Regions from separate parts of the Streptomyces sp. C1-1 genome, predicted to be linked through region 3. Evidence: riboswitches for the same ligand, from Rfam matches in the RefSeq annotation. Region 3 holds a riboswitch; each other region holds the start of a gene.

Region 1 (9,494 bases), 4.0 Mb from region 3:
CGCCGAAGCCGGCCGCGTCCATGGCGTCCGTGATGAAGGTCACCCGTCCCGCGCCCGCGCGGTGGAAGGCCAACTGCAGGGCGGCCGGGTGCAGATGCGTGCCGTCGTCGATGAGTTCGACCGTGATCCGCTCGTCCTCCAGAAGGGCGGCGATCGGGCCGGGGGCACGGTGGCCGAGGGTCGGCATGGCGTTGAAGAGGTGGGTTGCGACCGTGGCGCCGGCGTCGATGGCCTGAACCGTCTGCTCGTACGTCGCGTCGGTGTGCCCGACCGCCGCGATCACGCCGTGCTCGACGAGGAGGCGTACGGAGTCGATACCGCCCGGCAGTTCGGTGGCGAGGGTGACCATCCTGGCCCTGCCGCGCGCCGCGTCGATCAGCTTGCGGACCTCGGCGGGGTCGGGGTCGCGCAGGAGTTCCTCGGAGTGCGCGCCCTTGCGGCAGGGCGAGATGAAGGGGCCCTCGAAGTGGATGCCGGCGATGTCGCCCTGCTCGGCGAGTTCGCTGAGCAGCCCGGCGCGCTGGGCGAGGAAGTCCATGTCGCCGGTGACCGTCGAGGCGACGAGGGTGGTGGTGCCGTGCAGGCGGTGGGTGTGGATGCCGTGGAGGACGTCCTCGACCGTCCCGGAGGTGAAGGAGGCCCCGCCGCCCCCGTGGTTGTGGATGTCGACGAAGCCGGGCACCAGCCAGTGACCGGTCACGTCGACGACGTCGGCGTCATCGGGAGCCGCGCCGACGATCCGCGTGCCGTCGACGATGACGCGGCCGTCGTGCACGATCCCGGTGGGGAGCACCACCCGGGCACCGGCGAGAACCTTGCGAGAACCCATCAGGTGGATACCTCCGTACGGTCGGTTGTGGTCAGCAGGTCCCAGGCCAGCAGCCCGGCACCGAGACAGCCCGCCGTGTCCCCCAGTGCCGCGGGGACGATCGACGGGATCTTCTGGAAGGTCACCCGGCGTTCGACGGCCTCCCGCAGCGGTGTGAACAAGGTTTCCCCCGCCTCGGCCAGGCCGCCACCGATGATCAGGGTGCGCGGGTCCAGCAGGGTGAGGCCGGTCAGCAGGCCGTCGGCGAGGGCGTCGATCGCGTCCTGCCAGACCCGGACGGCGTTCGGGTCGCCGGACGTGACGGCCCGCGCGCAGTCGGCGGCGTCCGCGTCCGGGTCGCCGCAGGCCTTCGCCCACGCCTCGGTGACGGCCGCCGCGGAGGCGTACCGCTCCAGGCAGCCGGCCTGGCCGCACGGACAGGGGGTCCCCCCGGGCCGTACGACGATGTGGCCGATCTCTCCCGCGAAGCCGTGCGCGCCCGACTCCACCCGGCCCGCCATGCCGATCGCGCCCGCGATGCCGGTGCCCAGGGCGACGAACAGGAAGCGGTCGGCGCCGCGGCCCGCGCCGATCCGGCCCTCGGCCAGCCCGCCGGTGCGTACGTCGTGGCCGAGCGCCACGGGCGCGCCGAGCCGCTGTGACAGCAGGTCGCGCAGGGGGACGTCGCGCCAGCCGAGGTTGGCGGAGTAGGCGGCCAGGCCACGCGGCTCGTCCACGATGCCGGGGACGGCGACCCCGGCGGCCGAGGCGGGCTCACCGAGGTGCTCGACGCCGTACGCGCGCAGCTCGGCGGCGAAGTCGAGGATGCCCTCGACGACGGCGTCCGGCCCGCGCTCGCGTCCGGTCGCACGGCGGGCTCGGTGCAGCAGTTCGCCGCCCGCGCCGACGAGGGCGGCCTTCATCCCGGTGCCGCCCACATCGAGGGCGATGACATGTCTCACGCAGGACAGTGTGACCCCACTACCCTTGAGAGGTCTAGTCCACTTGCGTGGTGTAGACCTTAGAGAGTCCACATATTGAACGGCGAGACAGTTGGGGCGTGGCGTAGCAGTGCAGCGGCGCAAGGCGGGAACGGTCGCGGCGGTCGCCGCGCTGGGGATGACGGCGGTCCTGGGGGGCTGCGGTGTCACCGGCGGTTCGGGGGACGTCACCTTGAGACTGGTGGCGGCGGACTACGGCGACTCCGCCGCCAACAGCTCCCAGAAGTACTGGGACAAGCTGGCGAAGGAGTACGAGAGCAAGCACTCCGGGGTGAAGATCGAGGTCACCGTCTACTCCTGGAACGACGTCGACCGCAAGGTCAAGGAGATGGTCGACGCCGGGAAGGCCCCCGACATGGCGCAGATCGGCGCGTACGCCGACTACGCCGCGAAGGACGAGCTCTACACGGCCGACGACCTGCTCTCCATCAGCACCCAGGCCGACTTCGCCTCCCAGCTGGCCACGGCGGGGCAGGTCAAGGGCGTGCAGTACGGGATGCCGTTCGCGGCCTCCACGCGGCTGCTCTTCTACAACAAGACCCTCTTCAAGGACGCCGGCCTCACCCCGCCGAAGACCTGGACGCAGCTCGCCGCCGACGCCGAGGCGCTCAAGGCGCGCGGCGTGAAGTACCCGTACGCGCTGCCGCTCGGCCCGGAGGAGGCGCAGGCCGAGACGATGCAGTGGATGCTCAGCGGCGGCGGCGGCTACACCGACACCGTCGGGTCCTACGGAATCGATTCCGCACAGAACGTCGCGACCTTCGACTGGCTCAAGGACGACCTGGTCGGCAAGGGCCTGACCGGGCCGGTCGCGCCGGGCGACCTCAACCGCGCCGCCGCGTTCTCCGCCTTCGCCAAGGGCGAGGTGGGCATGCTCAACGGCCACCCCTCCCTGATGAAGATCGCCGCGAAGAAGGGTGTGAAGTTCGGCATGGTGCCGATGCCCGGCTCGCGCGGGCGCACCAGCACCTCGATGGGCGTGGCCGACTGGATGATGGCCTTCAAGAAGAACGGCCACGCGCAGCAGGTCGGCGACTTCCTCGACTTCGTCTACGACGAGAAGAACGTCCTCGCGTTCTCGCGCGAGTACGACCTGCTGCCGGTCACCAACTCGGCGTCCGAGGCGATGAGCTCGGACGAGCGGGACGCCGCCCTCAAGCCGTTCCTGGACGAGCTTCCGCAGTCGGAGCTGTACCCGGTCGGCAAGACGTCGTGGGCGGCGGTCAGCGCGGCGGTGAAGAAGCGCATAGGCCAGGCGGTCCGCCCGAACGCCAGCCCCGCCGCGACCCTCTCCCAGCTCCAGGCGACGGCCTCCACGGCGGAGAGCGCGGACTGACTGTCAGTGGCGGGGGCTACGGTTCGCCGTATGGAACCGGAGCAGCTGGGGGAGCGTGAGCGGGCCGTCCTCGCCCTGGAGCGCCGGGGCTTTCCCGGCCCCGGCGCCAAGGAGCGCGCCATACGGGAGGAGCTGGGCCTGGCCCCCGTCCGCTACTACCAGCTCCTCAACGCCCTCCTGGACGACGAGCGGGCCCTCGCCCACGACCCGGTGACGGTGAACAGGCTGAGACGGGTGCGGGAGCGGCGCCGGGGCGAACGTTAGGGTCGCGGTATGGGTATCCACACGGACATGGACTCCTTGCCGGTTCCGGGTACGCGGGCCGGGCGGGAGGGGCTCGCCGCGATTCTCGCCGATCCCGGGAAGGCGGTGCTGGCCTTCGACTTCGACGGCACCCTCGCGCCGATCGTCCCCGACCCCGAACAGGCCCGCGCCCACCCGGACGCCGTTCCCGCGCTGGCCGCCCTCGCCCCGAAGGTCGCCTCCGTCGCGGTGGTCACCGGCCGGCCGGCCGAGGTCGCCGTCCGGCACGGCGGTTTCGCGGGTGTCCCGGGCCTTGAGCACCTGGTCGTCCTCGGCCACTACGGCGCCGAGCGCTGGGACGCCGTCAGCGGCGAGGTCAGCGCGCCCGCCCCGCACCCCGGCGTCGCCGCCGTCCGCGCCGAACTGCCGGGTCTGCTGGAGCGGTCCGGCGCCGGAGAGGGCGCGTGGATCGAGGAGAAGGGCGGGTTCGCGGTCGCCGTCCACACCCGCCGCGCAGCTGACCCCCAGGCCGCCTTCGAGGCCCTGCGCGAGCCGCTGACCGGCCTGGCCGCCCACCACGGCCTGATCGTCGAGCCGGGCCGTCTCGTCCTGGAACTGCGCCCGCCGGGCATGGACAAGGGCGTGGCGCTCACCCGCCACGTCCGCGAGACCGGCGCGTCGGCGGTCCTGTACGCGGGCGACGACCTCGGCGACCTGCCGGCCTACGCGGCGGTGGACGGACTGCGGTCCGACGGCACGCCGGGGCTGCTGGTGTGCAGCGGCAGCGACGAGGTGACGGAGCTGAGCCGGCGGGCGGACCTGGTGGTCGACGGACCGGCCGGGGTGGTCCGTCTGCTGACCACCCTCAGCGCTCAACTGGCCTGATCGAGAAGCGCGTTCAGCTGGTCGAGGAACCACTGCGCCGGCGGCAGCGCGGTCGCCGACGCGGCCAGCCGCTTGGCGCGCTCGGCGCGCTCCCCGGCCGGCATGGTCAGCGCGGTGTGCAGGGCGCGCGCCGTACCGATCACGTCGTACGGGTTCACCGTCACCGCGTCCTCGGCCAGCTCCTCATACGCCCCCGCCTCCCGGGACAGCACCAGGGCGCACCCCTCGTCGGAGACGACCGGGATCTCCTTGGCGACCAGGTTCATGCCGTCCCGGATGGGGTTGACCAGGGCCACGTCGGCCAGCCGGTAGGCGGCCAGGGAGCGCGCGAAGTCGTCCTTCACATGGAGCACGACGGGGGTCCAGCCGGGCGTCCCGTACCGGGAGTTGATCTCGTCCGCCACGCGCTGCACCTCGGCGGTGTAGTCCCGGTAGACCGCCAGGTCCTGCCGGGAGGGGTAGGCGAAGGCCACGTGCACCACCCGCTCGCGCCACTCCGGGTGGTCCTCCAGCAGCTGCCGGTAGGCCAGCAGCCCGCGCACGATGTTCTTCGACAGCTCGGTCCGGTCGACCCGCACGATCGCCTTGCGGCCCGCCCCGATCTCCTCCCGCAGGGACGCCATCCGCTCTTCGACGTCGGCCTCGTGGGACCGGCGCCGCAGGAACTCGGCGTCGGCGCCGAGGCCGTGCACACCGACCCGTGTGTCCCCGAGGCCGCCCACGAGCGCCGTACAGGCCGTGAACGCCTCCGCCCAGCGGCGGGTCAGGAAGCCCAGCCGGTCGGCGCCGAGCATGCCGCGCAGCAGCTGCTCGGCGATGTCGTCGGGCAGCATCCGGAAGTACTCCACCGGCGCCCACGGCGTGTGCGAGAAGTGCGCGATCCTGAGGTCCGGCCGCAGCTCCCGCAGCATCCCCGGCACCAGGCACAGGTGGTAGTCCTGCACCAGCACCGCGGCGCCCTCGGCCGCCTCCTCCGCCAGCGCCTCGGCGAAGGCCCGGTTGTAGGTCTCGTACGACGCCCACTGGCGCCGGAACTCCGCGTCGAAGACCGGCTCCAGCGGCGTCTGGTACAGCATGTGGTGGACGAACCAGAGTACGGAGTTGGCGATGCCGTTGTACGCGTCCGCGTGCACGTCCGCCGGGACGTCGAGCATCCGCACGCCGGACTCGCCCTCCCCGCGCCGCACCGCCTCCCGGTCGCCGTCGGACAGCGCCGAGCACACCCACAGCGCGCCCGCGTCCGGCCCGATCGCCGACAGGCCGGAGACCAGCCCGCCGCCGCCCCGCTTGGCGGTCAGCGAGCCGTCCTGCTGGAGTTCGTACGAGACCGGGCCGCGATTGGACGCGACCAGCACCTGATGGGCAGCGCCGTGCGAGGAAGCCATACGCCTCAACGTAGCCCGGTCCACAAACGCATAAACGTGCGGACCACCCGGTCCGCGTATGCCTTACGCCACCTTGCGTCTCGCGTACTCCGCGATCTCCGCCATCGGCGGCCGCTCCTCGGTGTCCACGGAGTAGGTGCGCGGCTCGAAGCCGTCCGTGCTCCGTTCGAACTGGGTGAGGGAGGGGCGGACGAGGTGGCCGCGGGCCAGGCGGAGCTGGGCCGTGCGGTAGATGGCCGCCGCCATCCGCCCGAGGGCCTGGCCGTCCTGGTGGCGGTGTTTGCGGACGCCGACGTCGACCTGGGCCAGCGCGTCGAGGCCCACCAGATGCAGGGCGTCGATCAGCATGCCCAGCTCGATCCCGTACCCGACGGGGAACGGCAGCTGTTCCAGCAGGCTGCGCCGGGCCGCGTACTCGCCGCCGAGCGGCTGTACGAAGCCGGCCAGCTGCGGCCAGTGCATGTTGAGCAGGGGGCGGGCCATCAGCTCGGTGACCCGGCCGCCCTGTCCCCGCGCTCCGCCGAGGGGACGGTCGTACATGCCCTTGACCAGGTCGATCCCGGGGTCGGTGAGCAGCGGGCCGACGATCCCGGAGACGAAGTCGGAGGAGAACTCCTTCAGGTCGGCGTCGATGAAACAGACGATGTCCCCGGTCGTGACCAGCAGCGAGCGCCACAGGACCTCGCCCTTGCCGGGGACCGTCGGGATGCGGGGCAGGATGTCGTCGCGGTGCACCACCCGCGCGCCGGCCGCCGCGGCGACCTCGGACGTGCGGTCGGTGGAACCGGAGTCGACGACCACGATCTCGTCGACGAGCGGGACCTGCTGCATCAGGTCGTGGCGGATGATCGCGACGATGTCGCCGACCGTCTCCTCCTCGTTCAGCGCGGGCAGCACGACGGAGACCGACTGGCCCGTGCGCTGCTTGGCGGCCAGGATCTGGTGGAGAGGGCGATCGGTCACGGACCAGGAGCGGGTGCTCAGCCAGCGCTCGACTTCTTCCAGCACGTAGGCGGCTCCTCTGCGTTCTCTCGGCGAAAGGACCGGATTGTGATCCATCTCGCGGTTCGGACGGCTATCTCAACTGTCCTGGCCTTCGGTTACAGTCTTGAACAACGCTGATGACCATCGCATGTCGGGGGTCGTCCCGCGTTCAACGAGTTCAACAACCACATACCGCTCATCCAGAGGGGCAGAGGGATACGGCCCGATGAAGCCCCGGCAACCCTCCAGCCGGTCTCGTAGATCAACGTTGATCATTCCGCGAGGCTCCCGGCTAGGGAAGGTGCCAAATCCGTCTCACGGCGAGATGCGTCGTGAGGAAGATGAGGAGAAAGGGCCTCGCCTCACATGGCTGCGCAGACTGTTGCAAGCACCACCGACTCCACGACCGTAGACCTCGGGCCCGCCTCGGCGCTTTCGTGCCGCGAGTGCGGTCACCGGGTGCCGCTCGGCCCGGTCTTCGCCTGCGAGGAGTGTTTCGGCCCGCTCGAGATCGCCTACGACTTCTCGGCCTACGACACCGAGGAGCTCCGCAAGCGCATCGAGGCGGGACCCGCGAACATCTGGCGCTACGCGCCGCTGCTGCCCGTCCCGGCGGACGTGGCGGACAAGCCGAACATCAACCCCGGCTGGACCAAGCTCGTCAAGGCCGACAACCTGGCGCGCGAGCTCGGTGTCACCGGCGGTTTGTATGTGAAGGACGACTCCGGAAACCCGACGCACTCCTTCAAGGACCGGGTCGTCGCCCAGGCACTGGAGGCCGCGCGCGCCTTCGGCTTCACCACGCTCTCCTGCTCCTCCACCGGCAACCTCGCGGGTGCCGTCGGCGCCGCCGCGGCCCGCGCCGGCCTCCGCTCCTGCGTGTTCATCCCGCACGACCTGGAGCAGGGCAAGGTCGTCATGGCCGCGGTCTACGGCGGCGAGCTCGTCGGCATCGAGGGCAACTACGACGACGTGAACCGCTTCTGCTCCGAGCTGATCGGCGACCCGGCCGGCGAGGGCTGGGGCTTCGTCAACGTCAACCTGCGGCCGTACTACGCGGAGGGCTCCAAGACCCTGGCGTACGAGATCTGCGAGCAGCTCGGCTGGCGGCTCCCGGACCAGATCGTGGTGCCGATCGCCTCCGGCTCGCAGCTGACGAAGATCGACAAGGGGCTGCAGGAGCTGATCAAGCTCGGGCTCGTCGAGGACCGGCCGTACAAGATCTTCGGTGCGCAGGCCGAGGGGTGCTCGCCGGTGTCGGTCGCCTACAAGGCGGGTCACGACGTGGTCCGGCCGCAGAAGCCGAACACCATCGCCAAGTCCCTCGCCATCGGCAACCCGGCCGACGGGCCGTACGTCCTGGACATCGCGCGCCGCACGGGCGGTGCCGTGGAGGACGTGACCGACGAGCAGGTCGTCGACGCCATCAAGTTGCTGGCCCGCACCGAGGGCATCTTCGCGGAGACCGCCGGTGGCGTGACCGTGGGCGTGACGCGCAAGCTCATCGAGAACGGCGTGCTGGACCCGGCCCTGACCACCGTCGTCCTCAACACCGGCGACGGCCTCAAGACGCTGGACGCGGTGGCGGGCACGGGGTTGACCGCGACCATTCGGCCCAACCTTGATTCGTTCCGTGAGGCCGGGCTCGCCTAGCCGATCTTTCGTCTGCGGGCCGGTGGGGGCTGGTCGCGCCCACGCGGCGGTAGCCGCACACCGAACACAGCCCCGCGCCCCTCGGGGCGCTTACCTGACCGGAGGTCTTGAACATGAGCGTGTCCGTCCGCATCCCCACCATCCTGCGCACCTACACCGGCGGCCAGGCCGAGGTGAGCGCCGAGGGGGCCACCCTCGCCGAGGTCATCGCCGACCTGGAGAAGAACCACACCGGCATCGCCGCCCGTGTGCTGGACGACCAGGGCAAGCTGCGCCGCTTCGTCAACGTGTACGTCAACGACGACGACGTGCGGTTCGAGCAGGGTCTGGAGACGGCGACCCCGGACGGTGCGGGCGTGTCGATCATCCCGGCCGTCGCCGGCGGCTGACCGAATGACCGATCATTACCTTCGGTAACGCCGGTTACGAAGAGTTCATCGAATTGCCCCCTCCGTGAGAGAAGCGGAGGGGGCAATTCAGTGTGGTTGAGCGCGGTACAGTTGGGGAACGCGCTACTGATCTCCGGATCGGAAGCCCAGAATTCCTGCCGCGTACCCATCGAGATGCAGCCAAAGTGTGCATGTTTTTCGCGGCTTTTGTTCCTTTTATGGGGCCCGACTTGCCCTGAATTCGGGCGAATTCTCACTACATTCCGGAACCCTGCCGTCCAGAATTCTCGTCCGATTGACCTGTTGCAGACGGCAGTTGGACAGATACATTCAGCCGCGGTCGACGCGTTCCGGCGCACGCCCCCAAACCGTGGGGGGTGAGGTCTGACCCGGATCCGCGAAGTGCGGATCTGTGCAAGGGCCAGTAATAGGGGAGTTAGGCATGGCTCAGGGCACCGTCAAGTGGTTCAACGCGGAGAAGGGGTACGGCTTCATCGCGGTCGACGGTGGTGCGGATGTTTTCGTCCACTACAGCGCCATCCAGATGGACGGGTACCGCACCCTGGAAGAGGGCCAGCGGGTCGATTTCGAGATCTCGCAGGGCCAGAAGGGGCCGCAGGCGGACATGGTCCGACTGGCGACCAGCTGAAGCACGCGCCGGGTAGATAGCAGCGTCGTTCTTCTTTTCTTCGGAGGGCTCGTACCCCATGGGGAGTCATGGGTGCGGGCCCTCCGGCATGCCCGCATTCCGCACGGCCGGACCCCTGTCGCGCGCCGCGGGTCCGCCCGGCGCCCACGGGCCCAGTCCGC
Region 2 (9,494 bases), 2.3 Mb from region 3:
TTGTCGTAGGCCTGGGTGGCCTTCTCGGCCTCCTCGTAGAGACGGTCCACCTCGGCCTTGGTGTCGCCGTGCGGCGCGGCGTTCGCCGGCACGGCACCGAGGGCGGCGGCCGCGGCGGACAGAACACACAGGGCGGCGCCGGCGCCCCGGTTGAACCCGGACGACGGTGCAAGGCTGCGATGGGACCCCACGCGACCCGCGCTCCTTCCGTTGGCGACAGGAACTGCCTCTCCGCCGTGGCGGGGAAACGCGGCAGACAGTAGCCGCGCGGAAGGGCCCCGGCCAAAGACCTCCACGGCCACACACAGTGACGCCCCGCCTCTGACGCAGGTCATCGGCGGGGCGCGGGGTCAGCGCGAGTTGTCGTAATTCGCCCGTTCGGGGGTCGTGTTGTGACCGGGTCGACGGGGTGCCGGCGTCAGATCCGCACGCCGAACTGGAACGGCATGTTGCCCATCGACTCGTAGCGCACGTTGGTGCCGGTGCGGGGGGCGTGCAGGACCATGCCGTTGCCGGCGTAGAGGCCGACGTGGTGCAGGTCGCCGTAGAAGAGCACGAGGTCGCCGACCTTGAGCTGGCTCTGGCTGTAGATCCTCGTGCCCGCGTTGGCCTGTTCCTGGGAGGTGCGGGGGATGGTGACGCCGGCCTGGGCGTAGGCCCAGGAGGTCAGGCCCGAGCAGTCGTAGGAGGCGGTGCCGGTGGCGCCGTAGGAGTAGGGCTTGCCGATCTGGGTCTGAGCGGCGTGGAAGGCGGCGAGGGCCCAGTTGGAGGAGGCCGTCGTGTTGCCGAGGTCCACCCGCTGGCTCGCGCTGCGGCTGGCCCGCTGGTCCGCGGCGGCGAGGGCGGCGCGCTCGGCGGCGGTCAGGGAGTTGAGCAGCTTCTGCGCCTGGGCGAGCTTGCCCTGGACGTCCTTCTTCTGCGCGGCGAACGCGGCACGGGTGGCGGCGAGGTCCTTGAGCTTGTCGGAGGCCTCGGAGCGCTGCTGCGCGAGCTCGCGCTGCTTCTCCTGGATCTTCTTCAGCGCATCCACCTGCTGGGCGCTGAGCTGGTCCATGGTGGACGCCTTGTCCAGGTAGTCGTCGGGGTTCGACGACAGGAACAGCTGGACGGAGGAGTCGATGGTGCCGGTGCGGTACTGCGCGGCGGCCGCCAGGCCTATGGAGTCACGGAGCTCGTTGAGCTCCTCCTGGCCACGCGCCACGTTGTCCTGGATGGTGGAGATCTCCTTCTGGAGCTTCTCCTGCTTCTCCTTGGCGCCGTTGAGCTTCTCGGTGGCCTGCTCGGCCTGCTCGTAGAGCTTGTCGACCTTCGCCTTGACCTCGTCCTTGGAGGGCTTCTCGCTCGGCGCCGCGTTGGCGGCGTTCGCGCTGAAGGCAACGGCTGCAGCGGCTGCTGTGGTGAGCACGGTCACACGCGCTCGGCTCGGCTGCTTGGGTCGACGGTGGGACGCCACGGAGGTGAACTCCTTCTTTTGAGTGATCACCCGCTCGGAGGTTCGAGGCCAGACCCTAGTGACCTACTCGTGATCAGTTCAAATCCTCAGGAGCAAAATCTCGTCACGGCATGCATTCTTTACACACAACTCACATGCAGTGATGCGCGGTTGACACTACGTTGCGTGACGATACCGCCAATTCGGGCATCGGGCCCGCAAATTCGACCTTCAGGACAGCCGCCGCAGAAGCATGGCAGACGCGACCGGCCGGGCGCCCGCCCGGGCCACCCCGTCGGCGACCTCCCGGTCGGTGGAGGCGACGATGACGGGCCGCCCCGGCGGCTCGGCGCGCACCAGCTGCCGGATCAACTCGTCGGCGGTGACACCCGGCTTGGAGAACAGCACCCGCACGCCCCGCGGCGGCGCGAGCAGCACGGGAGCGGCCAGCTCGGCCCCGTCGAAGACGCAGGTGACCTCGGCGCCGGTCTGCGCGGCGAGCTGCGAGAGCTGCCCCAGCAGCCTGAGGCGCTGCTTCTCCAGCGGCATCTGGGGATAGCCGGTCTTGGTCACGTTGTAGCCGTCGACCACCAAGTGCGCCTGCGGCAGGGCCAGCAGCTGGTCGAGAACGGCCGGATCGTGCTCGGACAGGGCGCGAGCGGCGATGTCCTTCGGGGTCATTCGTCCCGGTTCCACCGCATCCACGGTTTCCGCGGGTCTCACGGACACGGGAGGCAGGGCGAGTTCCCGCCGGAGTCCCTGCGCCGCGTCGAGAACGGTGTCCAGAAGCAGACGGACGCGCATGTCCTCGACACTGCGCCCCTCCCGCGCTGCTTTGCGCGTGGCCTCCAGGGCCGCCTCCGCCTCCCCGAGCCGCCCCTTGAGCCGCCGGCTCTCGGTCTCGGCGAGGGACACCTGCGCCTGCGCCTCGGCGCGCACGGCCTCGATCTCGCCCTGGACCTTGCGCAGGGCGGCCTCGCCGCGTTTGACGTCGCTGAGGGCGGCGCGCAGCTTGCGGTGAAGCGATTCCGCTTCCTTCTTGGCGGACTCCAGCTCCAGGCGCAGCCGCTCGGTCTCGGCGCGCGTCTGGTCGCGGGCGGCGGCGAGCTCCTCGCGCAGCCGCTCCAGCTCGGCGCGGCTCTCCTCGTCGGCGCGCTCGGCGTCGGCCCGCTGGGCCTCCTCGCCGGCCGCGGTGACGAGCTTGACCCAGCCGGTGGGCCGCAGAACATAGGCCGCGGCCGCCACGTCGAGCGGATCCGCGGCCGGGGGCGGCGAGCCGGAGTCGAGGGCGCCGGCGAGCTCCGGCTGGACCTCTCTCAGCTTCTCCCCGATGCGCTGCCGGAACAGCGGATCGGTCTCCAGCGCGGCCGCCATGGCGTTGCCCGCGAACTTGGCCCGCCGGTTCGGGGCGAACCGGGCGTACTGCCTGAGCTGGGCGGGCAGTTCGGCGACGGTCAGGCCGCCGAACCCGTCGGAGACGATCTGCACGACTCTGCGGCGCACACCGTCGGGCAGCGGACGGTCGAGCACCTCGGCGGCGCCGTCGCCCGGCCCCCCGCCTTGTGTCTCCACCATCCGTCACACCCCATCAGCTGTGCGGGGCCGCTCCCGTCAGGAGTCGGCGCCCGGCCTGTCCACGAGTTCCACCTGATCCACCGCGTTGCACCAGCGGCAGCGCACCGACTCGATGGTCTCACTGACCACCTCGCGCTCCTCGACCTTCGGCTCACCGGCGAGGTCGAGGTGGACGTACTCGACGACCTTCGACGAGCGGGTCACGTCGAAGCGCGTGAGGTTGCCGCAGAGGGTGCAGCGCCACCGCGTCGTGGCGGTCGGCAGGGGAACCGTCATCGTGACTGTGCTCTTCCTTCTAGTGTCCGTGACGCGCCAGTTTCCCTGGAGCGTGTGGCCGTAACCCTACGGCCTGGCGGCAACCTGCCGCTGGTGCGTCCACGGCGGCGAGGCGGTCTGTGCGGCTGCGTCCTGTTACGTCATGCTCTGTGTTCATGATCGGCACCTGGAGCGCGACCGTCAGCAGATCGATCCGGCGTCCCTCGGCGCCCGTGACCTACGCGCTGATCGCGCTGTGCTGCCTGGTCTTCGTGGCCGGCCCGGCGGCGGGCCTGAATCCCGCCTACGGCTCCGGCGACGCGCTCCTCGCCGCGCAGCGCGCCTATTTCCACCGCTGGGGCGTGGTGCCCGCCGAGCTCTTCGCGGGCTCCCCCAGGGCCGCCCTGACCCCCGCGACGGCCCTCTTCGTGCACGGCAGCTGGGTGCACCTGCTGGGCAACATGCTCTTCCTGTTCGTCTTCGGTGTGATGACCGAGGAACGCATGGGCCGCGTGCGGTTCACCGTCTTCTACGTCGGCTGCGGCTACCTGGCCCTGCTGGGGTACGCGGCGGCCAATTCCACCTCGGGGCAGTCGCTGGTCGGCGCGTCCGGGGCGGTCTCGGCGGTCCTGGGCGCCTTTCTGTACCTCTTCCCGGGGGCCAGGGTCACAAGCCTGCTCCCGTTCCTCTTCTTCCTCCCGCTGCGCTTCCCCGCGTGGGTCGTGCTGCCGTTCTGGGCGAGCCTGCAGTGGCTGGCGGCGGGGCGGGCGCCGGACGGGCCGGGGGTGGCGTACCTGGCGCACCTGGTGGGCTTCGGGCTGGGCTTCGTCGGCGCGTGGGCGGGTTTGCGACGTACGACTAAAGTGAAGGCCGCCCCAGCTCCGGCCCCCGAGGGAGAGAACCAGCCGTGATCACCGCGATCGTCCTGATCAAGACCAGCGTGGACCGGATCCCCGAGATCGCGGAGCGGATCGCCGCGCTGGACTCCGTCAGCGAGGTCTTCTCCGTGACCGGCACCTACGACCTGATCGCGATGGTGCGGGTGAAGCAGCACGAGGACCTGGCGGAGGTCATCCCGGGTTCGATCAGCAAGATCCCCGGTGTCGAGGCCACGGACACGCACGTCGCGTTCCGCACCTACTCCCAGCACGACCTGGAGGCGGCGTTCGCGATCGGTCTCGACTCCTGACCGCCGCCTCCTGACACCGTCCGGTCAGACCGCCGGCACGCAGCGGCCGTCCTCCGTGCGGTAGGTCCACTTCGCGCCGGCGCTCACCAGTTCCTTCACGGCGCCGACGAAGCGCTCGACGTGCTCGTCCGGAGTGCCCGCGCCGAAGCTCACCCGGATCGCGTTCAGGGACTTCTCGCCCGGCGCGGCCTCGGGGGCGCCGCACTCGCCCTGGGTCTGCGGGTCGGAGCCGAGCAGGGTGCGGACCAGCGGGTGGGCGCAGAAGAGGCCGTCGCGGACGCCGATGCCGTACTCGGCGGAGAGGGCCGCGGCGAAGTGGGAGCTGTTCCAGCCCTCGACGACGAAGGAGATGACGCCGACCCGGTCGGCGTCATCGCCGAAGAGGGACAGCACCTTCACCTGCGGGACCTCCGCCAGCCCCGCCCGAACCTTGCCGATCAGGTACCGCTCGCGGGCCACCAGGGTGTCGAAGCCGGCCTCCGTGAGGGCCTTGCAGGCCGACGCGACGGCGTAGGCGCCGATGACGTTCGGGGAGCCGGCCTCGTGACGGGCCGCGCTCTCGTGCCACTCCACGTCCACTCCCCCGTCCTCGCGCCGGGTTACCTTGCGGCTGGCGCCGCCGCCCGCGAGGTAGGGGTCGGCCTCGCGCAGCCAGTCGGCGCGACCGGCCAGGACTCCGGCCCCGAACGGGGCGTACAGCTTGTGGCCGGAGAAGGCGATCCAGTCGACGTCCAGGTCACGGACGGAGACGGGGTGGTGCGGGGCGAGCTGGGCGGCGTCCAGGACGATGCGGGCGCCGTGCGCGTGCGCCGCCGCGGCCAGCTCGCGCACCGGCCACAGCTCGCCGGTGACGTTCGAGGCGCCGGTGACGCAGACCAGGGCCGGGCCGTGGGGGTCCCGCTCGGCGAGGGCGCGCTCCAGGGTCTCGACCGCCTGCCGCGGGGTGCGCGGGGCGTCGAGGTAGCTGACGTGGGCGTCCTGCCAGGGCAGCAGGCTCGCGTGGTGCTCGGTCTCGAAGACGAAGACCCGGCAGTCGGCGGGCAGGGCGCGGGCGAGGAGGTTGAGGGAGTCCGTCGTCGAGCGGGTGAAGACCAGCTGGTCGTCGGCGCGGCAGTCGAGGAACTCGGCGACCGTCCCGCGGGCGTTCTCGAAGAGGTCGGTGGACAGCTGGGAGAGGTAGCCGGCACCGCGGTGGACACTGCCGTAGTACGGGGCGTAGGCCGCGACGTCGTCCCAGACGCGCTGCAGGGCGGGCGCGCTGGCCGCGTAGTCGAGCGCCGCGTAGGTCACCTCGCCACCGGTGACGAGCGGGACGGTGACATCCCTGCCCAGAACGGACAGAGGGGCGCAAACGGTCTGGGCGGAGGCAGCGGTGGAGACAGACATGGGGGAACTCCCGTGAAAGGGCACGCGCGTGCGGGCCGGAAAGAGAAAAGGGGTGCGCGGAGGCGGGGCTCTGCGGCCCTATCGCATTCGCTTGCTCACGGAAGACTCCTCGACGACCAGGATCCCCGGTTCGTGAGGGATCCGCGCTTGCCGTAGACCTCGCTGCCTACGGCCTGGTCTTCACCCGGGGCACCCCGCCACGGACGGAGGGTTGCCGGACAGTCGGCCGGGGCCTCATGACTGTCACTCATGACCTGGTACAGGAACGTACGTGAAGTGATCGCGGTCCCGCAACCCGTGTCCGGATGACGGGACCGCGCTCGACTGCCGCTACGCGTTGCTGGCGGCCACCCAGCGCTCCAGCACGCGCTTGGCCGCGCCGGAGTCGACGGACTCGGCGGCCTTCGCCATGCCGGCCCGCAACTGGTCGGCGAGGGACGCCCCCGTCGGCTCGAGGGCCACCAGGGCGGCCGCCGAGTTCAGCAGGACGGCGTCCCGCACGGGGCCCCTCTCGCCGTCCAGGAGCCGCCGTGCGACTTCCGCGTTGTACGACGGGTCCCCGCCCCGCAGCGCCTCGACCGGCACCAGGTCGATGCCGACGTCACGGGGGTCGAAGGACTCCTCGGCGACCTTGCCGTCCCGGACGATCCAGACGCGCGACGTGGCCGTCGTCGTCAGCTCGTCGAGGCCGTCGTCGCCGCGGAAGACCAGGGAGGAGTTGCCGCGCTCGGCGAAGACGCCGGCCACGATCGGCGCCATGCGCGGATCGGCCACGCCCACCGCCTGCGCCCGCACCTTCGCCGGGTTGGTCAGCGGGCCCAGCGCGTTGAACACCGTGCGGATGCCCAACTGGCCCCGGGCGGCGCCCACATGACGCAGCGCCGGATGGAACTTGATGGCGAAGCAGAAGGTGATCCCGGCCTCCTGGGCCACCTCGGGAACCCGCTTCACGGGCAGCTCCAGGTTGACGCCCAGCTTCTCCAGGACGTCGGACGCCCCGGACGCCGAGGACGCGGCCCGGTTGCCGTGCTTGACCACCCGCGCCCCGGTGCCCGCGACGACGATCGACGACATCGTGGAGATGTTCACCGTCTTCGCGCCGTCGCCGCCCGTGCCGACGATGTCGACGGTCGGGCCCGGCACCTCGATGACGTTCGCGTGCTCGTACATCGTGCGGACCAGGCCGTTGATCTCCTCGACCGTCTCGCCCTTGGCCCGCATCGCCACCACGAAGCCTGCGATCTGCGCGTCGGTCGCCTCGCCGCGCATCATGAGGTCCATCGCCCAGGCGGTGTCGTCGGTGGACAGGTCCTTGCCGTTCAGCAGGCCGTTCAGCAGCAGGGGCCAGGAGCGGCCCGCCGCGGTGTCGCCTCCAGCGGGGGTCACAGCGCTCATGGGGCCGCTCCTGATGGTCGTAGACGTGTCGTGGACGTAACGCAGTGTGTGCCCACCCTATCCAGGTCGGGGCACGGGGAAGGGCCCCCGTCCGAAGATCGGACGGGGGCCCTTGGTGTGCGCGTGGCGAGCGCAGCGATCAGTGGTGGCCGTGGCCGCTCGTGATCTCCTTGTACTCCTCGACGGTCGGCTTCGGGATCTGGGACTCCTCGCCGAAGTACGCCTCGCTGAGCTTGGCGCGCAGCTTCTGGGAGCCCTTCACCTTGCGCTCGACGCCGTTGGCGTCGACCGTCGGGCCGAGTTCGACCGGCTTGTACTGGTCGTGCGCCGTGAGGGTGTGCAGCGCCTCCTGGCTGAGCGGCTCGTGCACCTCGATGAACTCACCGTGCGGCAGGCGCTTGATGATGCCGGACTCGCGGCCGTGCAGCACCTTGTCCCTGTCCCGGCGCTGCAGGCCGAGGCAGATCCGCTTGGTGGCGACGAAGGTGAGCACCGGCACCACGAAGAAGCCGACGCGCACGAACCAGGTGATCGCGTTGATCGACAGGTGGAAGTGCGTGGCCCACAGGTCGTTGCCGCCACCGACCATCAGCACGAAGTACCAGGAGATCCACGCGGCACCGAACGCGGTACGCGTCGGGGCGTTGCGCGGACGGTCCAGGATGTGGTGCTCGCGCTTGTCGCCGGTGACCCAGGACTCGATGAACGGGTAGACCGCGATCGCGACCAGGACCAGCGGGAAGACCACCAGCGGGATGAACACGCCCAGGACGAGGGTGTGGCCCCAGAGGTTGATCTCCCAGCCCGGCATCGTACGGATCAGGCCCTCGGAGAAGCCCATGTACCAGTCGGGCTGGGCGCCGGTGGACACCTGGTCCGGACGGTAGGGGCCCATGGCCCAGATCGGGTTGATCGAGGCGATCGCCGCGATGGCGGTGATGACGCCGAAGACCAGGAAGAAGAAACCGCCGGCCTTCGCCATGTACACCGGCAGCAGCGGCATGCCGACGACGTTGTTGTTCGTCTTTCCGGGGCCCGCGAACTGCGTGTGCTTGTGGTAGAAGACCAGGATCAGGTGGCCCACCATCAGGCCCAGCATCAGGCCCGGCAGCAGCAGGATGTGGACCGAGTAGAACCGGGCCACGAAGTCGCCGCCCGGGAACTCGCCGCCGAAGAGGAACATCGACAGGTACGTGCCGACGACCGGCACGGACAGGATCGCGCCCTCCATGAAGCGGACACCGGTGCCGGAGAGCAGGTCGTCCGGGAGCGAGTAACCGGTGAAGCCGGTGAACATGCCCAGGACCAGCAGCAGGAAGCCGAACAGCCAGTTGACCTCACGCGGCTTGCGGAACGCGCCGGTGAAGAACACGCGCATCATGTGCACGAACATGCCCGCGAGGAAGATCAGCGCGGCCCAGTGGTGGATCTGCCGGATCAGCAGACCACCGCGCACGTCGAAGGAGATGTGCAGGGTCGAGTTGAACGCCTCGGACATCATCTGGCCCTGCAGCGGGATGTAGCTGCCGTGGTACACCACCTCGTTCATCGACGGGTGGAAGAACAGCGTCAGGTACACACCCGTGAGGATGAGGATGATGAAGCTGTACATGCACACTTCGCCCAACATGAACGACCAGTGGTCGGGGAAGATCTTGCGCATGTTGGTCTTGGCCAGGGAGTAGATCCCCAGTCGGCCGTCGGCCCAGTCGGCGACGCGCTCGCCGGCCGGCGATTTGCCGCGCCGGGCCTCGGTGTTTTGGTTGGTGCTCATCCGCGCTCCCAGAAGGCAGGACCGACGGGCTCCTCGAAGTCGCCGAGCGCTTCGAGGTAACCGTCACTGTTCACGCCGATGCGCAGCTGCGGCAGGGCGTGACCGGCGGGGCCGAAGATCACCCGGGCACCGTCGGAGAGGTCGAAGGTGGACTGGTGGCAGGGGCACAGCACGTGGTGCGTCTGCTGCTCGTACAGGGAGATCGGGCAACCGACGTGGGTGCAGATCTTCGAGTACGCGACGATGCCCTGGTAGGACCAGTCGAGCTCCTGCTTGTCCTTGATGTTCTCCGGCTGCAGCCGGACGATCATCAGGGCCGCCTTGGCGATCTCGGTCTGGAAGTCCTCGTCCTTCTCCTCCAGGCCCTCGGGCTTGGCGAAGGTGAGCGAGCCGACGGCGACGTCGGAGGGACGCAGCGGCTCGTTGGTGTTCATGTTGACGAGAAGCTTGCCCTTGGACCAGAGCGTGTGGCGGAGCTTGGTGCCCGG
Region 3 (9,494 bases):
CAGGAGGCGGGGTGCCATCCGGTTCCGTCGAGGGCGACGGCAAGGTGCAGCGGAGAGGGAGGAGTTTCGGACACGAAGGTGCCTTCCTGGAGGTTCGGTGAGAGGGACGTCGGCATGCCTATGCCGTTCTTTCCAGGGCCGCGGCGCCGGTGTGCCGGACGAGCGAGAAGACGGTGCTGCAGCGCAGGGTGAAGCCGATGGACTCGTACAGCCGGATCGCGTTGGCGTTGGCGGCCGCGGCGTGCAGGAAGGGGTGTTCGCCGCGCTCCTTGATGCCGGCGGCCACCGCACGGACCAGACGGGTGGCCAGCCCCCGGCCTCGGTGGTCGGGGTCGGTGCACACGGCGCTGATCTCGGTCCAGCCGGGCGGGCGCAGCCGCTCGCCGGCCAGGGCGATCAGCCGGCCGCGGTGGCGGATGCCGAGGTAGGTGCCCATCTCGACGGTGCGTCGCCGGTAGGGGCCGGGCTCGGTGCGGGCGATCAGGTCGAGGATCTGGGGCACGTCGTCGGGGCCGAGGAGTACGGCCTCGGGGTCGGGCTCGGCGCGCAGGGACGTGTCCACGAGCTGGACGCCGTGTCCGATGCTGACGACCTCCCAGCCGCCCGGCGCCTCGGTGACGCCTCGTACCGCGGCGGTGCCGCCGGGGCCGACGAGTCTGGCCAGGTCGGCCCAGGCGCGGGGGTTGTCCTCGTCGGAGAGGGCGTGGAAGGGGGCCACGTCCCGGTGGTAGCGGGCGGCGTGGCCGATGCGTTCGGCGAAGTGGGCGTGGGGGCCGGTGAGGGCGGCCCAGGCGGGGTTGTCCAGGACGTGCGAGGAGGTGGCGTCGATGGTGGTCACGGACATGGCGTGGCGGTCTCCGGGGTGCGGCTCGGGGTGTCCGGCGTGCCGGGGACTCCACCGCGGGGTGGTGGCGGAGTTCCCGGCACGCGGTGGTCAGGAGTTGTCGAGCGGGAGTCCGGGCGGGTTGACCTCGGACTTGGCCACGGCCTCGTTGGAGAGGTTGTAGGCCTTGAGCCACTCGGCGTACTGACCGTTCTTGATCAGGTGGTTGATGGCGTCGGCGAGCGGCTTGGCCAGGCCGCTGTCCTTCTTGGCGGTGGCCGCGATCAGCCCCTGCAGGCTCGCGCCGGCGCCCGAGTAGGTGCCCGCGGTGCGGGTGGCGTTGGGCGTGTTCGCGGTCTGCCGATTGTGGTAGGCGATGCCGGGGTTGGGGCCGAAGTACGCGTCGATCTTCCCGCCGGACAGGGCCAGGTAGACGCTGTTGCTGTCCTGGAAGTACTTGACGGTGAGCTTCTTGCCCTCCTTGGCCAGCTTCGCCTTCCACTCCAGGAGGATCTTCTCCTGGTTGGTGCCGGAGCCCACGGAGACCGTCTTGCCGGCGAGGTTCTCGTAGGTGCCGTCGAAGTTCCAGGCGCTCTTGTTCGGCACGGTGAAGGCCAGGTTGTCCTGCCGGTAGGAGGCGAACTCGTACTTCTTCTTGCGCTCTTCGGTATCGGTGACGTTGGAGAAGGCCACGTCGACCTTGCCGCTGTCGATGCCGACGAAGAGGTTCTCCCAAGTGGAGTTCTTCACCTCGGGCTTGAGGCCGAGGACGGCGGCGACAAGGCGGCCGAAGTCGGGCTCCGCGCCGGTGAGGGTCTTCTGGTCGCTGCCCACATAGGCCAGCGGTGGGAAGCCGGCCGGCAGGGCGCCGATGCCGATCTCCAGCTTGCCGCTCTTCTTGAGGGCGGCGGGCAGTTCGGCGCTGATGGACTTGACCTCGGAGACCTTGATGGCGGTCTGCTTGGCGGCGCCGTTGGAGACCTGGCCGATGACGACCTCGCCGGACTTGGCGGCGCTGTCGGTGGTGGTGGCCGCGTCGCTGTCGCCACCGCAGGCGGCGAGCCCGGTGGCCAGGGAGGCGACGGCGGTCGCCGCGGTGATGCCGCGTATCAGGCTGCGTCGGGTGAAGTGGGTGCGCATGGCCGTTCCTTGTCGCTCAGGGGCGGTGATGAGAGTGGTGGCGTGGGGGGAAGTCGTGGGTGCGCAGGGTCAGAGGACCTTGCTGAGGAAGTCCCTGGTCCGCTCGTGCCGCGGTGTGTCGAGGACCTCGGAGGGCGGCCCCTGCTCGATGATCTTGCCGCCGTCGATGAAGACGACCCGGTCGGCGATCTCGCGGGCGAAGCCGATCTCGTGGGTGACGATGACGAGGGTGGTGCCGCTGGACGCCAAGTCCCGGATGACGGCGAGGACTTCGCCGACCAGTTCGGGGTCCAGGGCGGAGGTGGGTTCGTCGAAGAGGATGACGCCGGGGCGCAGGGCCAGGGCGCGGGCGATGGCGACGCGCTGCTGCTGGCCGCCGGAGAGCTGGCGCGGGTAGGCGCCGGTCTTGTCGGCGAGGCCGACGCGGCCGAGGAGTTCGCGGGCCAGTTCCTGCGCTTCGGGCCTGCCGAGGCGGCCGGTGGCGACCGGGGCCGCGGCCACGTTGTCCAGGACCGTCAGGTGCGGGAAGAGGTTGAAGTTCTGGAAGACGAACCCGATCCGTCCGCGCTGCGTGAGGATGGCCCGCTCGCTCAGCTCCTTCAGCCGCTCGCCCTGCCGCTTCACGCCGATCGGCTCGCCGTTGATGCTGACGTGGCCGATCTCGGGCTTCTCCAGGTGGTTGATGACCCGCAGCAGGGTGGACTTGCCGGAGCCTGAAGGGCCGAGGATCACCGTGACCTCGCCGGGGCGGACGGTCAGGTCGACGCCGTCCAGAACCCGGTGGGTGCCGTACCACTTGTGCACGTCGTGGACCTCGACGGTGGCGGCTTCGACGTCCGCCAGGGCGTCGAGGGTCTTGGCGGTCATACGGCGGCCTCCCGGCGGATGCGGGCCCGCAGGTCGGTGAGACCGGTGCGGAGCTTCTGCAGTCGCGTCGGCGGCAGGCTCCGGGTGGCACCGCGGGCGTAGTACCGCTCGACGTAGAACTGGATGACGGAGACGACGCTGGTCAGGATCAGGTACCAGACGGTGACGACCAGCAGCAGCGGCACGATGTCGCCGGGGTAGGTGGAGCCCATGGTCTGCGCGGAGCCGAACAGGTCGAGCAGGGAGACGTAGAAGACCAGCGAGGTGCCCTTGATCAGGCCGATGAGCTGGTTGACGTAGTTGGGGATGATGGAGCGCAGCGCCTGCGGAAAGACGATTCTGCGGAACTGGTAGCCCTTGGGGAGGCCGAGGGCCGCGGCCGCCTCGTGCTGGCCCTGGTCGACGGAGAGGATGCCGCCGCGCACCACCTCGGCCGCGTAGGCGGCCTCGTTGAGGCTGAGGCCGACGACGGCGACGACCATGTCGGTGGCGAGTTTCGACTCGTCGAAGGAGAAGAAGGCCGGCCCGAAGGGGATGCCGACGCTCAACGTCTTGTACAGGGCACTGAAGTTGTAGAGGAAGATCAGTACGACGATGAGCGGGATGGAGCGGAACGCCCACACGTAGGTCCAGCTGACCGCACGCAGCACCGGGCTCTTCGACAGCCTGGCCAGGGCGAGCAGGATGCCGCCGATCAGGCCCAACACGGCGCTGTAGGCGGCGACTTCGAGGGTGATGAGGAGGCCGTCGAGGATGGTCGGCCGCAGGAACCAGTAGCTCCAGCGGTCCCACTGGTAGAAGGGGTTGGTCACCAGTCCGTGGACGAACTGGGCGACCAGGATCAGGACGACCGCGGTGGCGATCCAGCGTCCCGGCCGCCGCAGCGGCAGCACCCGCTGGGCGGTGAGGACCTTGGGCGGTTCGGCGGCGGTGGGCGCCTCGGGCAACGTGACGGTGGCGCCAGGGGGTTCGCTCATGGTGGGCTCCGGCTGGGTGGGCACACCCCGGAGGCGCGGCGGCGTGCGGGGACGCACACGGCGGCGCAGGACCGGGGGTGGGGAGGGCAACGGCACACCGCGCGGGCGGTGTTCGTCGGGGAGTGCGGGGCTGCGGGGAGGGTGTCAGCCCCGACAGCGGGCACGGCCCGATGCGGTACACAGTGCGCTGTTGACGCGGAGCAGATCGACGGCGCGGTTCGCGACGAGCACGTTCGCGTACGTCCGTACGCAGCCCTGGGAACGGCGTGCGGCCGTTCTGGGAGCTGCGTACATGGCGTCACCGTCACTGTTCCGGCCCTGTGGGCCTCGCGCTTACCGATGTGTCATCGGCCGGGTCGTCACCTGGGGCACCCCACCGCGGTGCGAGGGTTGCCGGTCAGCAAGCCAGGGCTTGTCGCTGACACTCATGACCGTTCTGGGCCGTAGTTAAGACAACTGCCCGAACGTATGTCAACGCCGGTCCAGCAGGTGGAACGGCTAACGGGTCGAGTGCGCCGCCCAGTCGAGGATCTGGACGGCCGATCCCGCGGCCTCCAGCCCCCGGCACTGGGCGTGGTGACGGCGGTCGATGCCGTCGAGGTCGAGGTGGGCGCCGAAGGCCGGGTGGGCGGTCAGACGGCGGGCGTAGGACCACAGTACCGGGTGGCCGGCGATGCGTTGGACCGCGGCGGCGTCGAGGTGGTGGCGGTGCACGGTGTCGAGCCGGACCAGCGCGACCCACAACTCGACGTCGGCGGCGGTGACTTCGTCGCGGAGCAGGTAGGTGCGGCCGTCGAGCCAGCGGTCGAGGGCGCCGAGGGTCTGCAGCAGCGTGGCCAGTGCCATGTCACGTTCCGCCACTTCCCCGCCCACGGCCCCGGCCCGCTGCGCCGCCCGCTCGATCCCCTCCACGCACATCCGCTCCACGGCCTCGATCTCCGACTCCGCGCCGCACGGGTAGAGCGAGGAACCGCCGGTGTCGAAGCGGTGGGCGAGGTCGCGCATGATGTCCCGGTCGTGGGTGCTGACGATCCGCCCGGACCAGCCGTCACTGAGCACCGGCGCCGCGGCCGGGCCGCGGTAGTGGTGCGCGCTCGCCTCGTACAGCGGACGCAGGGCCGAGTGGCCGCCCTCGGGACAGTCGGGGACGGCGGGCAGATAGGTCACCGGACAGACGGCGTCCAGGCCGAGCAGGGTGTGGGTGACGGCGATGCGCAGCCCGTCGGGACACGCGGTCGACAGATGGAGCCGGTAGCGGCCGGGAACGGCGTAGTGGCCGCTGCGTGCGTCCCTGCCGATGCGGCCACGGAAGGCGGGCGCGGGCCGGACGGACACGTGGGCGGCCGGCGAAGTGACGGTCATGACTCTCCCCGAAAGCGGGCGCGGACGTACGCGCGGCGGATGCGACATCGGGCTGGGCCCCGTGGCCGCATCCCCTCCTCCACCCGGCGGGCGGGCCCGGCACTCGGTGCCGGGCCCGCCTGGGCTACGGGGATGCGACGACGGAACCCCAGGAGCGGGGCTCACCTGGGCACGCCGAACGGCACGACGTTCCAGGGGAAGCCGTCGGCGCGGGAAGGGCGCAGGTCAGCCCATGGGGCCGAGCGCGCTGCAGACGCGGAGCAGGTCGATGTGACGTCGGGAGGTCAGCAGAGGCGAACGGCTCACTCGGACGGTGACCGGATCAAGGCGCCTCATATTTCCCTACCTGTTCACTAGGATTCCTTACTGAGTGTCGATCTGACGGCCACCGACGTCAAGGGGGCCGTCCCGCATCGCGGACATCCCGGTGGACGGCGGCTCGCTCGCTCAAGGCACCCGGCCGGCACGGGAGGGGTCAGACATGGAACTGGTTCGCCGGGACCGGGAGCCCGTAGTGCTCGCGGAGGGTCGTGCCCTCGTACTCCTCTCGGAACAGGCCCTTGCCGCGCAGGATCGGCAGCACCTGCTCGACGAAGGCCGCCAGGCCGGACGGCAGCGCCGGGGCCATGATGTTGAAGCCGTCCGCGGCACCGCCCTCGAACCTGGCGATGATCGTGTCCGCGACCTGCTCGGGCGTACCGACGAACTCGAAGTGCCCGCGGCCGCCGCCGAGCCGGGAGATGATCTCCCGCACCGTCAGCCTCTCGCGTGCCGCCAGGTCGATGATGAGGTCGGAGCGGCTCTGCGAACCCTCCAGTTTCGGCCTCGCCAGGATGGACTGCGGTAGCGGCCGGTCGAGTTCGAAGACCGACGGCTCGGTCTCGAACACCGCGGCCAGCTGGCGCAGCCCGTACTCCGGGATGCGCAGCTCGTCGAGCTGCCGTGCCAGGGCGCGGGCTTCCTCCTCGGTCGACCCGATGTAGGGGACGATGCCCGGCAGGACGATCACACCGTCCGGATCGCGCCCGGCGGCCCGGGTGCGTGCCTTGATGTCGGCGTAGAAGGCGGCGGCGCGCTCGTACGTGGTGTGCGCGGTGAAGACGGCCTCGGCGTGACGGGCCGCGAAGTCCTTGCCGTCCTCCGAGGAACCCGCCTGGACGAGCAGCGGGTGACCCTGCGGCGGGCGCTCGACGTTGAGCGGACCGGCGACCTTGAAGTACGTGCCCTCATGACCGAGCCGGTGCAGCCGGGCGGGGTCGGCGTAACGCCCGGCCGCCTTGTCCGCGACGACGGCCTCGGCCTCCCAGCTGTCCCACAGCGCCTTGGCGACCTTCAGGAACTCGTCGGCGCGGGCGTAGCGCTGGGCGTGACCGGGGCGGTCGTCGAGGCCGAAGTTGGCGGCCTCGACGGCGCCCGCCGAGGTGACGATGTTCCAGCCGGCGCGGCCGCCGCTGACGTGGTCGACGGACGCGAGCCGGCGGGCGAGGTTGTACGGCTCGTTGTACGTCGACGACACCGTCGCGATGAGGCCGATCCTGCTGGTCGCCTGCGACAGCGCTGTCAGCAGCGTGAGCGGCTCCAGCTGGCCCGGCGGCCGGAACTCGCCGGTGCCGATGAGGGCCGGACCGTCGGCGAGGAACAACGAGTCGAACTTGGCGCTCTCGGCGAGGCGCGCAAGTTCGATCCAGTGCCGCAGGTCGAAGTCGGCGCGGGGATTGCTGTGCGGGAGCCGCCACGCCGCCTCGTGGTGGCCCGCTTCCATGAGGAAGGCGTTGAGGTGCAGCTGCCGCCGCCGTCCGGCGCTCATGAGGTGACCTTGAGCTTGGAGCTGTCGTAACCGGCCGGGAGGAGGTTGTCGGTGATCGACTCGACGTCGACCTTCGTGGTGATCTGGCCCGCGTCCAGGAAGGCGTCGGCGAGGTTCTGCTCCAGTTCGATGTCCGACTGCGCCACCGGGGTGACCCGGTTCGAGTAGGCGGCCAGGGACGCCTTGGCGTCGGCGAGCGGGATGCCCTGCTCCTTCGACAGTGCCTGCGCGTACTTGTCCGGGTTCTTGACGGCCCAGGCGAACTCCCGGGACAGCCTCTTCAGGACGTCCGTGAGAGCCGCACGCTTGGTCCTGTCCTTCAGCGAGGAGTCATTGGCGACGTAGTAGCTGCTCGTCTGGTCGATCGGGGGCAGCCCCTTCACCAGGATTCGGGCACCGTTCTTGACCGCGATCGCGGACTGCGGGTTCCAGATCGACCAGGCGTCCACCTTGCCGGTGTTGAACGCGGTCGCGCCGGCCGCCGGGTCGAGGAAGACCAGTTTCACGTCCTTGGGGGTGAGGCCGACGCTCTTCAGGGCGTTGAGGGCCAGACCGTGGGCCGAACTGCCCTGCGGGACGGCGATCTTCTTTCCCTTGAGGTCCGCGGCCATCCTCAGCTTGGAGCCTTTGGGCACGATGATGTTCTCCACCGCCTGGTCGGGCGTGAGCGAGCGGTTGACGGCCACGATCTTGAAGCCGTACTCCTTCGCGGCACCGGTGATCGGTGGTACGTCGCCGACGCTGCCGAGGTCGATGTCGCCCGAGGCGGCGGCCTGCACGAGCGGCGGGCCGTAGGTGAAGCGGGCGAACTTCACCTTGTAGGGGGCGTTGTCGAACACGCCGGTGACCTTCGCGAGTTCCTGGCTGCCGTCACCGCCGTTGTCGCCGATGGTGAAGGTGTACTTGCTCCACTCGGGGTGCTTGACGTCGCCGGCGTCGGCCGCGTTGCTCAGAGGCGCGGCCGTGTCCGACGACGACGATCCGCAGGCGACGAGAGTGCCCGCCAGGGTGAGCGAGCCGATGGTGGCGATGAGTCTGCTTGTTCTTCTTCGCATGGTTGTCGTGCTTTCTGTGCCGGGTGAGGGTGTTGGGGGAGGTCAGTGGCGGCCGGCGAGGCCGAGGTCCGCCAGGAGCCGTGCGCGGAGTTCCTCGCGGGCGACGCTCGCTTCGCGGTCGGGGGCGGGGAGGTCCACCTCGTGCGAGGCGCCGATGCGGCCGTTGCCCATGACGACGATGCGGTCCGCCAGGGCGATCGCCTCGTCGACGTCGTGCGTGACGAGCAGCATGGCGGCCTGGTGCCTGCTGCGCAGCGCGCGTACGAGGTCGTGCATGCGCAGCCTCGTGATGGCGTCGAGCGCCGCGAACGGCTCGTCGAGCAGCACGAGTTCGGGTTCCGAGACCAACGCCCGGGCGAGCGACACCCGTTGGGCCTCCCCGCCCGAGAGTTCCTTCGGCCACGCCTTCTCACGGCCCGCGAGTCCGACCTCGGCGAGCACGTCGCGGGCCCGCTGTTCGGCGTCGGACCCGTACAGTCCGAGCGTGACGTTGCGCAGCACCCGCTGCCACGGCAGCAGCCGGTCGGCCTGGAAGACGATCGCGCGCCGGGCCGGGACCTCCACCCGCCCGCCGTCGGGCCGGTCGAGGCCGGCGAGCAGACGCAGCAGGGTGCTCTTGCCGCAGCCCGAGGGCCCGAGCAGGATCACCAACTCCCCGTCCGAGATGGTGAGGTCGAGGCCGTCGAGCACCGTCCGGTCACCGAACCGGCGAACCACCTGCTCGACGACAACTCCGGTCTGCTGACGAAACCGCGGTGCGATCGTGCTGCTCATGACGCCTCATAACCGGGGCGCCACCGCAGCAGCACCCGCTCGAGAGCCCGGACGAACTGGTCGGCGAGCAGACCGAGGAGCGAGTAGATGACCAGCCCCACGAAGACCTGGTTGGTCTGCAGATACGTCTGCCCTTGGGTGATGAGGAAGCCGAGCCCCTTGTCGGCGTTGACCGTCTCGGCCGCGACGAGGCCCAGCACGCTGTACGCGAGGGAGAATCGCAGGCCGACCAGGAACCCCGGCAGGGCTCCGGGCACCAGCACGCGCGTCACCAGGCGCCAGTTGCCCGCGCCCGTCGTGCGAGCCATCTCGATCAGCCGCTGGTCGACGCCCCGGATCGCGGCGAACAGGTTGAGGTACATCGGCACGCCGGCGCCGAAGGAGATCAGCAGCACCTTGGTGAGTTCGTCGATGCCGAACCACACGATCATCAGCGGCAGCACGGCGAGGAGAGGGATCGTGTTGAGCACCTGCACGAGCCCGTTGAACAGGTACTCGCCGCTGCGCAGCAGGCCGCCGAGCACGCCGGTGACGATGCCTGCCGTCAGGCCGATGGCGAGACCGATACCGGCCCGCTGCAGCGAGACGGCCAGGTCGGGTCCGAGGACGCCCTGCTGCCACAGGTCGACAGCCGACCGCACGACCGAGGTCGGCGCCGGAGCGTACGTCTTCGACACCACCCCGGCCCG

What was found. Region 3 has a riboswitch for S-adenosylmethionine ahead of ACQF4J_RS43500 (amino acid ABC transporter permease). Riboswitches for the same ligand answer to the same signal wherever they lie in the genome.
Region 1: another riboswitch for S-adenosylmethionine. It lies ahead of thrC (threonine synthase); the one in region 3 lies ahead of ACQF4J_RS43500 (amino acid ABC transporter permease).
Region 2: another riboswitch for S-adenosylmethionine. It lies ahead of ACQF4J_RS33000 (aminotransferase class V-fold PLP-dependent enzyme); the one in region 3 lies ahead of ACQF4J_RS43500 (amino acid ABC transporter permease).

What each region holds. Positions count from the first base shown of each region.
Region 1 covers NZ_CP189826.1:5,511,319-5,520,812, forward strand. The annotation lists gene nagA (N-acetylglucosamine-6-phosphate deacetylase) at 1-829, opposite strand, end outside; gene ACQF4J_RS25290 (ROK family protein) at 829-1,770, opposite strand; gene ACQF4J_RS25295 (ABC transporter substrate-binding protein) at 1,928-3,145, shown strand; gene ACQF4J_RS25300 (DUF3263 domain-containing protein) at 3,176-3,409, shown strand; gene otsB (trehalose-phosphatase) at 3,419-4,273, shown strand; gene ACQF4J_RS25310 (alpha,alpha-trehalose-phosphate synthase (UDP-forming)) at 4,261-5,658, opposite strand; gene ACQF4J_RS25315 (glucosyl-3-phosphoglycerate synthase) at 5,722-6,666, opposite strand; SAM riboswitch class I at 6,836-6,990, shown strand; gene thrC (threonine synthase) at 7,009-8,295, shown strand; gene ACQF4J_RS25325 (MoaD/ThiS family protein) at 8,409-8,684, shown strand; gene ACQF4J_RS25330 (cold-shock protein) at 9,127-9,333, shown strand.
Region 2 covers NZ_CP189826.1:7,274,410-7,283,903, reverse strand. The annotation lists gene ACQF4J_RS33030 (NlpC/P60 family protein) at 1-191, opposite strand, end outside; gene ACQF4J_RS33025 (C40 family peptidase) at 419-1,453, opposite strand; gene ACQF4J_RS33020 (NYN domain-containing protein) at 1,664-3,007, opposite strand; gene ACQF4J_RS33015 (hypothetical protein) at 3,044-3,283, opposite strand; gene ACQF4J_RS33010 (rhomboid family intramembrane serine protease) at 3,439-4,173, shown strand; gene ACQF4J_RS33005 (Lrp/AsnC family transcriptional regulator) at 4,170-4,451, shown strand; gene ACQF4J_RS33000 (aminotransferase class V-fold PLP-dependent enzyme) at 4,476-5,837, opposite strand; SAM riboswitch class IV at 5,976-6,092, opposite strand; gene trpD (anthranilate phosphoribosyltransferase) at 6,168-7,232, opposite strand; gene ACQF4J_RS32990 (cytochrome bc1 complex cytochrome b subunit) at 7,372-9,006, opposite strand; gene ACQF4J_RS32985 (cytochrome bc1 complex Rieske iron-sulfur subunit) at 9,003-9,494, opposite strand, start outside.
Region 3 covers NZ_CP189826.1:9,536,016-9,545,509, reverse strand. The annotation lists gene ACQF4J_RS43520 (LLM class flavin-dependent oxidoreductase) at 1-74, opposite strand, end outside; gene ACQF4J_RS43515 (GNAT family N-acetyltransferase) at 119-844, opposite strand; gene ACQF4J_RS43510 (transporter substrate-binding domain-containing protein) at 935-1,963, opposite strand; gene ACQF4J_RS43505 (amino acid ABC transporter ATP-binding protein) at 2,033-2,830, opposite strand; gene ACQF4J_RS43500 (amino acid ABC transporter permease) at 2,827-3,807, opposite strand; SAM riboswitch class IV at 4,132-4,240, opposite strand; gene ACQF4J_RS43495 (glutathione S-transferase C-terminal domain-containing protein) at 4,306-5,169, opposite strand; gene ACQF4J_RS43490 (putative leader peptide) at 5,395-5,505, opposite strand; gene ACQF4J_RS43485 (LLM class flavin-dependent oxidoreductase) at 5,645-6,976, opposite strand; gene ACQF4J_RS43480 (aliphatic sulfonate ABC transporter substrate-binding protein) at 6,973-8,031, opposite strand; gene ACQF4J_RS43475 (ABC transporter ATP-binding protein) at 8,074-8,805, opposite strand; gene ACQF4J_RS43470 (ABC transporter permease) at 8,802-9,494, opposite strand, start outside.